3 regions of the Vibrio scophthalmi genome follow, and region 3 is predicted to be linked to each of the others. Evidence: predicted binding sites of a transcription regulator. Region 3 holds the regulator's gene; each other region holds the start of a gene.
The links. The regulator MetJ, encoded in region 3, represses methionine synthesis genes. The targets are predictions, from matches to a motif close to TTAGACNTNTANANGTCTAA.
Positions count from the first base shown of each region.

Region 1: metN (methionine ABC transporter ATP-binding protein MetN) is a predicted target of MetJ. The motif match lies at 1,340-1,359, and genes of this name have one in related genera.
Region 2: metH (methionine synthase) is a predicted target of MetJ. The motif match lies at 1,577-1,596, and genes of this name have one in related genera.

Region 1 covers NZ_CP134271.1:2,208,620-2,211,907, forward strand. The annotation lists gene RJD38_RS10110 (methionine ABC transporter permease) at 1-211, opposite strand, end outside; gene metN (methionine ABC transporter ATP-binding protein MetN) at 201-1,235, opposite strand; gene gmhB (D-glycero-beta-D-manno-heptose 1,7-bisphosphate 7-phosphatase) at 1,458-2,009, shown strand; gene RJD38_RS10125 (MliC family protein) at 2,061-2,399, shown strand; gene treR (trehalose operon repressor TreR) at 2,474-3,288, shown strand, end outside.
Region 2 covers NZ_CP134271.1:1,797,418-1,800,705, reverse strand. The annotation lists gene metH (methionine synthase) at 1-1,528, opposite strand, end outside; gene RJD38_RS08250 (cation:proton antiporter) at 1,698-2,981, shown strand; gene RJD38_RS08245 (DedA family protein) at 3,097-3,288, opposite strand, start outside.
Region 3 covers NZ_CP134271.1:1,598,683-1,601,970, forward strand. The annotation lists gene RJD38_RS07305 (O-succinylhomoserine (thiol)-lyase) at 1-904, opposite strand, end outside; gene metJ (met regulon transcriptional regulator MetJ) at 1,146-1,463, shown strand; gene RJD38_RS07315 (malic enzyme-like NAD(P)-binding protein) at 1,620-2,894, opposite strand; gene rpmE (50S ribosomal protein L31) at 3,141-3,288, opposite strand, start outside.

The DNA.
Region 1 (3,288 bases), 610 kb from region 3:
CCACGTTCACTACTGCGCCAAGAATGCTGTTTAGCTTGGTGTTTTCCAGTAAGCCGCCTTTTTTAGAGGTATGCAGAATCACACCAAGTGGAATACCGACTGCAAAGCCAACCACACCAGAAACCGCGACCATATAGAGCGTTTCCCATGTTGCACCTAATAACAAATCTGCGTTAAGGCTTAGCCATTGTGAAAATGAATTAAAGGACATAGCCAAGCACCTCAACTTTTACATTATGCTCACGTAAGAATTCGATTGCGTTATTATCGTCTGCTTCACTACCAAACAATTCAGCGACCATCATGCCGAATTTAACCCCACCCGCATAATCCAGATCAGAGCTTAAGATGTTGGCATCAATATTATATTTACGGGCAATCTGGCTCATTAGCGGAGCATCCACGGTTGCGCCAGTAAACTCTAAACGTACTAACGGGTAGCTGCCTTCTACACGAGTCGGTTGCAAACGCACTTGATAGTCTTCCGGAATAGAGAGATCTAACGTTGAGCGAATAAACTGGTGCGCGAGTTCGGTTTTTGGATGAGCAAAGATCTCTCCAACCGTACCTTTTTCGACTAACTCACCACCGCCGATGATCGCCACTTCATGACAGATACTTTTCACCACATCCATTTCATGAGTGATCAATAAAATGGTGATTTTGAGTTTGCGGTTAATCTCGCGTAACAATTCTAATATTGATTGTGTCGTCGCTGGATCAAGTGCGCTGGTTGCCTCATCACACAGTAGAACCTTCGGATCAGAAGCAAGCGCGCGAGCAATCGCTACACGTTGTTTTTGACCACCACTAAGATTGGCAGGATATGTTTCGTGCTTGTCTTCAAGACCGACTAATTTTAGTAGTTCAGAAACTTTGGTTTGAATGTGCTTTTTGTCTTTACCTGCTAACTCGAGTGGTAAGGCAACATTGCCAAATACAGTACGAGAAGAGAGTAGATTAAAATGCTGGAAAATCATGCCGATGTTACGGCGCGCTTCGCTAAGCTGCGATTTAGTTAATGCCGTCAATTCGACGCCATCAATAATAATTTGGCCGCTGGTTGGAACTTCGAGCATATTGACGCAGCGGATCAGTGTACTTTTACCGGCACCAGACGCGCCAATCACGCCAAAAATAGTCCCCTGAGGGATATTCAGATTGATGTCTATTAAGGCAGGAATTTCCTTCTTACCTTGATAGAAAATCTTATTAACTTGGTTGATTTCAATCATTGAGAACCCTGCTTTGGCTCGAAATAGGAACAGTAGATAATGTTGAGCTACATCTCATTTATCAGATGATGCTATGGGTTTGTTGAATTTGTGTCAATAGGTATTTTTACGTCTAGACGTCTATTTGAACGTTTGCATGCAAACGTTCAGGAATTAGATCGTGATGAAAGAAATAAAGCGTGCAATAATTCTGAATAAATAAAGTAGATAGAGAAGCAAATTGTGGCTAAACCAGCAGTCTTTTTAGATCGTGACGGTGTGATTAACGTTGATCATGGCTATGTACATGACGAACATGACTTTGAATTTATTGATGGTGTCTTTGAGGCAACCAAAAAATTGAAAGAGATGGGTTACCTACTTGTGCTTGTTACCAACCAATCCGGTATCGCACGCGGCAAGTTCAGCGAAGAACGTTTTGAGTCGCTCACTCAATGGATGGACTGGAACTTTGTCGATAATGGCGTTGAGCTAGATGGCATTTACTATTGCCCGCACCATGCAGAGCATGGCGTAGGGGTCTACAAAGAAGATTGTGATTGCCGTAAACCAAAACCAGGTATGTTTATTTCTGCCCGCGATTTTTTAAAGATCGATATGGCGAATTCAATCATGGTGGGTGATAAAGCAGAAGATATGATGGCAGCAGAAGCCGCTGGTGTCGGCACAAAATTATTGGTTCGTACTGGTAAGCCGATCACCGAACAGGGAGAAAAGCTTGCAACAGCAGTACTGGATAGTATTGTGAATGTCCCTAACTATCTAAACAAATAGACTATTATATAAAGGCTGCAATTGCGGCCTTTATTTTTACAGGAGGTAAACATGGTCAAACTCGGTATTCTTGCCACGACAGTGCTGGTATTAGCAGGCTGTGCGGGCAGTGACAGCCAAACATCAAGCAATGATCCTAATCAGTATCAATATGATTGCGATAACCAGCATCAATTTTCAGTGACCTACTTAATTGAAGATCAAGCTGCTTTAGTCCGTGTTCTCGATATTGATTACGCTTTGGTGCAAGCCCCGGCTGGTTCTGGTACGCGCTATATATTGCCTGAAAATACCCTCTCTGAAGTTATGCCCGTCACGCTTTATACCAGAGGCGATAATGCGCGTTTAGAGTATGGCCGAGAGGTTTATCAAAATTGTAAAACCAACTAATACTAACACCTAGCTGAGGTGATAGAATGAGCCTCAGCTAACCATCTTCTTATTCCCGCCATTGAACTCATTGTATGACCAAAAAACTGACTATTTTAGATATTGCCCGCTTGTCTGGTGTTGGTAAATCAACCGTTTCACGCGTGTTGACCAACGATCCTAAAGTGAAGCCAGAAACTCGAGTGAAAGTGGAGCAGGTGATAGCTGATTCTGGTTATGTCCCTTCTAAATCAGCCCAGTCGATGCGTGGCGGCAGTCAGAGAGTGGTGGGTGTCATTATCTCTCGTTTAGATTCGCCATCGGAAAACAAAGCGGTGGGTAGTATGTTGCAAGTACTTTATCAAGCGGGTTATGACGTGGTGATCATGGAGAGCCAGCTTGATAGTGAAAAAACAACCGAACACTTAAGCGTACTTAAACGTCGCAATGTTGATGGTGTGATTGTGTTTGGCTTTAGTGACTTTGATCTTACTCAACTCGAACAATGGCAAGGTCGGGCGGTGGTGATTGCGATGGATACCAAACAGGTATCGTCGATTAACTATGATAACCATGGCGTCATTTGTCATGCCTTGGCCTTTTTGCGCCAGCAATCGCTTGATAGGATTGCGTACATTGGGGTTAACCCAAGTGACCGAACTACGGGTAAGCTACGTTTAGATGCTTATTTGGAATGGTGCGAACACCATGCATTGAGTGCTAACTATCAAACTGGCGATCTGCATCACGAGAGTGCCTATCAACTGGTGGATAAAGTAATACAAGCGGACACTCAGGCGATAGTCTGCGCCAGTGATACGCTTGCGCTTGGGGTGATCAAACGCCTACAAGAGCTAGGCCGCGAGGAGGTGGTGGTCACTGGTGTTGGTGGCAATGAGCTGTTGTCGTT
Region 2 (3,288 bases), 200 kb from region 3:
CCAAGATGCGGTAGGCGTTGGTACAAATCTCAAGTTTGCGCTCGCGAGTCTCAGCTTGGCCAACTTCATCAAATGCCATGACAATAATCGCCGCGCCATAGCGACGAACAAGCTTAGCTTGAGCGACAAACTTTTCTTTGCCTTCTTTCAGCGAAATCGAGTTAACGATGCCTTTGCCTTGAATGCACTTTAAGCCCGCTTCAATGACTTCCCACTTAGAGGAGTCAACCATGATGGGCACTTTGGAAATTTCCGGCTCCGATGCACACAGGTTCAAAAAGCGTACCATACAGGCTTCGGCATCAATCATGCCCTCATCCATATTGATATCGATGATCTGTGCACCGTTTTCAACTTGCTGACGCGCAACATCGAGCGCTTCTTCGTACAGCTCTTCCTTGATTAAGCGTTTAAAGCGAGCAGAACCGGTCACGTTAGTTCGCTCACCCACATTTAAGAACAAGGTATCTTTCTCGATCGTTAAAGGCTCTAAACCTGATAAACGACACGCAACTGGCAAATCCGGTAATGCTCTTGGCGTCACACCTTCTACGGCTAGCGCCATTTGACGAATATGTTCAGGTGTTGTGCCACAACAACCACCAATCAAGTTTAAGAATCCGCTCTGCGCCCACTCAGTCACATGTTCAGCCATATCCACTGGTGATAAATCATACTCACCAAACGCATTAGGCAGACCAGCATTTGGGTGGACTGAAACAAAGGTTTCCGAGATACGCGATAGCTCAACCACATAAGGACGCAACTCATCAGGGCCTAACGCACAGTTCAGGCCAAACGAAATAGGTTTAACATGACGAAGAGAGTTATAAAACGCTTCTGTCGTTTGCCCAGAGAGGGTACGCCCAGAAGCATCGGTGATCGTACCGGAGATCATCACTGGCAGTGAATACCCTAGCTCTTCAAACACCGTTTCTACCGCAAACGCACACGCTTTGGCATTCAGAGTATCGAAGATCGTTTCAAGTAAAATGAGATCCGCACCACCTCGAATCAGCGCATGAGTCGACTCTGAATAAGCTTCGACCAGCTCATCAAAACTCACATTGCGATAACCAGGATCGTTAACATCTGGAGAGATCGAACAGGTTCGGTTAGTTGGGCCTAACACACCTGCGACATACCTTGGTTTATCTGGTGTCTTAGCCGTCCATTCATCCGCGGCCTCACGAGCAAGTTTAGCCGCAGCGAAGTTAATCTCTGCACTCAGGCTTTCCATGTCGTAATCGGCCATGGCAATAGTGGTCGCATTAAAAGTATTGGTTTCGAGAATATCCGCACCAGCTTCCAGATAGTCGAGGTGAATATCTTTAATCAATTTCGGCTGTGATAACACCAACAGATCATTGTTCCCTTTGAGGTCACAATGCCAATCCGCGAATCGCTCTCCACGGTATTCTTGTTCTTCTAATTTGTAATCTTGAATCATGGTGCCCATGCCACCATCAATCAATAAGATACGTCGCTTTAGTTGCGCCTCGATCTGTTGTCTTATTTTGCTTCCCACAGTACAGCCTCATTCCTTTGTGTATGACACCATCCTATCACACAATTCAAAGGAGTCTAGACGTCTAAAATAGTTAATCCCTAACAGCACCATGACGAAATAATATTTGCCATTTGCTCATCTTAGGCACAGAATTCTTATTCACAATTTGTTACACAAGAGTCCAAATATGTCCGTCTACTACACTCTTTGTTTTTTATCTGCCGCCGCGATGCTTATTGCTTTTATCAACAGCAAAATCGGCAAGATGCAAACAACCATCGCGATCACCGCGGGATCAATGATGCTTTCATTACTCATCTTGATTGCAGGCCAAAATGACTGGTTTCAATTGACGGAAATTGCGACTCACACCATGTCGAGTATTAACTTTGAAGATTTCTTGCTTAAAGGCATTTTAGGTTTTCTACTGTTTGCCGGTGGTCTTGGGATAAAATTACCAAACCTTAAAGATCAGAAATGGGAAATAACCGTATTAGCCTTAGGTGCTACGCTGTTCTCTACCTTCTTTATTGGTTACGCTCTATTTGGTTTTTGCCAACTTATCGGCATCAAATTTGACCTCGTTTACTGCCTGCTGTTCGGTGCACTTATTTCTCCAACCGATCCCATCGCCGTTCTTGCCATTGTAAAAAAACTCAATGCACCAAAACGCATCTCAACTCAAATTGAGGGAGAATCGTTATTTAATGACGGCTTTGGTTTAGTCATTTTTGTGACCATCTATACCATTGCATTTGGCAATGAAGCACCAACGCTAAGCAGCGTCTCTATGCTATTTGTTCAAGAAGCGATTGGCGGCATTGCTTATGGCCTACTACTAGGCTTAGTGTTCCACTATCTGATCTGTGCAACGGACGACCACTCAATGGAGTTGCTATTAACCATCGGTATACCAACCGCAGGTTATGCATTGGCTGACATTCTTCACGTATCCGGCCCTCTGGCGATGGTGGTCTCAGGTATTATGATTGGCAACTGGACGCGCTATATTGGCTTTTCAAAAGAGAGTGAAGATCATCTCGACCATTTCTGGGAATTGGTCGATGAGTTCTTTAATGGCGTACTGTTCTTACTTATCGGTATGTCGATGCTGCTATTCAAATTCCACCAAGAAGACTTCATTCTAATGGCGTTTGCCATTCCATTGGTCTTAACAGGTCGCTTCCTCAGCGTATTTTGCTCTTATATAGGCTTTAAACGTTATCGAACCTATAATCCTTGGTCTATCCCTATCTTAACCTGGGGCGGCTTACGTGGCGGCTTAGCGCTCGCCATGGCACTATCGATTCCTGCAGGCATTTGGGTTATCCCAGAAAAACAAATCGATGTAAGAGAAATTATTCTGGTCATGACATACGCCGTCGTTGTTTTCTCGATTTTGATTCAAGGGTCGACCATTACCCCAATGATTGAAAGAGCGAAAAAAGCAGAAGTAAAAATAGAATCATAAATCATATCAAAAATAAAAAAGGCAGCCTCGGCTGCCTTTTTTATTGTAATCGTATTGCTCACACTAATCTTTAGGTAGCTTTTAGATCATCGTAACCCAAAAGCCCTAATATGGCTTAACGCTCAACTTTTTCAACAATCGGTTTCACCTTGCTGGCTTGTTGCTCATTCAAAGCACGACGGACACGCATTGTGATAAAGCCCAATAACGCGGTAACAAAAGTGATCACTGGGGCCGCCATTAAAGCCATCGTCACTAACTTGCTAATGTTTTCAGGCAACAATGGTAACAGCATACCGAAAGAGCA
Region 3 (3,288 bases):
TCAGCATCGAACCAAAGCCTGATTGTTGCTTGAGAGCAATTTCGTGACCAGGATGTTCCGGCAAGCTAGGGTGATAAATACGCTCAATCAGCGAGTGCTTTTTCAGATAGTCGAGAATCTGTGTTGCGCCTTCTTCATGGCTGCGCATACGTGCACCGAGTGTACGTATGCCACGTAGAGTCATGTAGCTATCAAAAGGTGTGCCGGTTGCGCCAATACAGTTCCCCCACCATGCAAGATCTTCTGCATGTTGCTCAGTTTTGGTGATCACCACGCCGCCGATCACATCGGAGTGGCCATTAATAAATTTGGTAGTGGAGTGGATAACAAAGTCTGCGCCCAGTTCGAGAGGCTTTTGGTACACTGGTGTCAAAAAGGTATTGTCGACGGCAACCAAGGTATCTACTTGATGAGCTTGCTGGCACACTTGAGCAATATCGACCACGCGCACCAATGGGTTCGATGGTGTTTCAATCAGCAATAATTTTGGCTTATGAGCTAAAGCTTCTGCGAGTGCTTGCGGATCGGACTGGTCGACAAACAGGACTTTAAAGTCGCCCTTTTGCGCACGAGTATTAAACAGTCGGTAGGTGCCGCCATAACAATCGTGCGGGGCAACAATCAGATCATCCGGGCCAAGAAAGGTTGTCACCCACAAATTCAAAGCGGATGTACCACAGTTGGTCACTACCGCGCCTTTGCCGGATTCCAGCTCGAACAAAGTTTGTTCTAATAAACCGCGATTTGGATTACCAGAACGGGTATAATCGTACTTAGGGACATCACCAAAAGCTGGGAAACCATAATTGGTCGACAGGTAGATCGGTGGAACTACCGCGTGGTGTTGGGTGTCGGACTCAATGCCAGTGCGAACGGCGATAGTGGCTGGTTTGCGGGTGCTCATATGTGTTTCCTTCCGAACAATATTAACTTGTCAGTACGAATAGGTTGATCAGTTAGCAATGCTCTTTTTCCTCGAGTTATTGCTTGATACAACGCATTCACAATCCATTTACTCTACTTTACTTCTCATTTTTTGAGCCGTCAATACATCTAGACGTCTATATGTCTTTGCTTGTAGCCTTAAAAGCCGCTAAAATTACGGATAGCAAAATTTAAATCTAACTACAATGTGAAGGTGCGCAATGGCAGACTGGAATGGCGAATACATAAGTCCATACGCTGAACATGGAAAGAAAAGCGAACAAGTAAAAAAAATTACCGTTTCAATTCCATTAAAAGTATTGAAGGTCTTAACTGATGAGCGTACTCGCCGTCAGATCAATAACCTACGCCATGCTACAAACAGTGAGCTACTTTGCGAGGCATTTTTGCATGCTTACACAGGTCAGCCGCTACCAACGGATGAAGATTTAAGAAAAGATCGTCCAGATGATATTCCAACGGAAGCCAAGCAATTGATGACCGCGATGGGCATCGAATTTGAAGCTTTTGATGACTAATCTTGTTCTTGTTGGAGCGAGCACCATTCCAACCAGAAATAAAAAAACCGCAGTTTAACTGCGGTTTTTTGTTTTTAGTGAAAAAGATTTGAGAATCGAGAGCATCACCTTTAGCCTTTCTCGCTTCTCGCTTCTCGCTTCTCGCTTCTCGCTTCTCTAACCCATATACCCTTCAGGCATTTCAATACGCGCGACACCCGAATCAACCGCCGCTTGAGCAACCGCTTTAGCCACGTGAGGCAGCAGGCGAGGATCCATTGGTTTTGGAATGATGTAGCTTGAACTAAATTCCAAAGATTCGACACCCGCCGCTTTAAGTACTTCAACTGGTACAGGTTCTTTCGCGAGTTGACGAATTGCATCGACTGCGGCCAATTTCATCTCGTCGTTGATTTCACTGGCACGGACATCTAATGCGCCGCGGAAAATAAACGGGAAACACAGTACGTTGTTTACTTGGTTCGGGTAGTCACTACGGCCCGTACCCATGATTAAATCATCACGCACTTGATGAGCCAGTTCCGGTTTGATTTCCGGGTCAGGGTTAGAGCAGGCAAAGACGATTGGCTTATCCGCCATCAGTTTTAGCGCTTCAGGCGGGAGTAGATTAGGGCCTGATACGCCAAGGAACAGATCAGCACCTTCAATCACATCTTCTAACGTGCGTTTATCAGTGTTATTGGCAAACAGCTTTTTATATTCGTTCAAATCATCACGACGAGTGTGGATCACGCCTTTACGATCTAACATGTAGATTTTTTCGCGCATGGCGCCACATTTGATCAGTAGCTCCATACACGCAACCGCAGCCGCGCCAGCGCCCAAACAAACGATGGTCGCATCTTCGAGTTTTTTGCCCTGCAGTTCAACGGCGTTCAACATGCCCGCCGCGGTAACAATTGCCGTACCGTGTTGGTCATCATGGAAGACGGGTACATCACAACGTTCAATCAACTGCTTTTCAATTTCAAAACAGTCTGGCGCTTTAATGTCTTCTAAGTTGATGCCACCAAAGGTATCAGCGATGTTTGCCACCGTATCAACAAACTCCTCAATCGTGCGGTGTTTGACTTCAATATCAATCGAATCTAAGCCAGCAAAGCGTTTGAAGAGCAGCGCTTTACCTTCCATAACAGGCTTTGATGCCAAAGGACCAAGATTACCTAAACCAAGAATTGCCGTGCCGTTTGAGATCACCGCGACCATGTTGCCTTTTGCGGTGTACTTATAAACGTTATCTGGATTTTGCGCGATTTCACGCACAGGTTCAGCCACACCAGGGCTATAGGCTAGGGCAAGATCTAAAGCCGTTTCCGCCGGTTTGGTTAGCTCAACCGCAATTTTACCCGCCGTTGGTAGGGCGTGATAATCCAAAGCTTGTTGGCGGAACTGTTCTTCAGCGGTTAACTCTTGGGAATGGTCATCTGACATAAGGCTAGGCTCTCTATTTTGTATTGATTCTTTTGTGGCAATTGTTAAGCAAAAGTTATTCTAGAGGAAGCAAGTCAAGCTGCATAGCGAGGATTGCGATTGATATTGCTATTGTAGGCCGATTGTTAGCTGATAAGACCAGATCGATCACAAAATGCTAAAGAGAGGGTGTGAAAAGAGGCAAATGAGAGGCAATAAAAAAGGACGCCTAAGCGTCCTTTTTTCAATTTAGTATCAAAGCAGAAATTACTTCTTGCTTGATAGTGCACCGAAGCGCTTGTTGAAGCGATCAACACGGCCGCCTGTATCTACGATACGTTGCTTACCAGTGTAGAATGGGTGACATTTGTCACATACGTCTAGGTGGATAGACTCTTTAGCTAGAGTTGAGTTG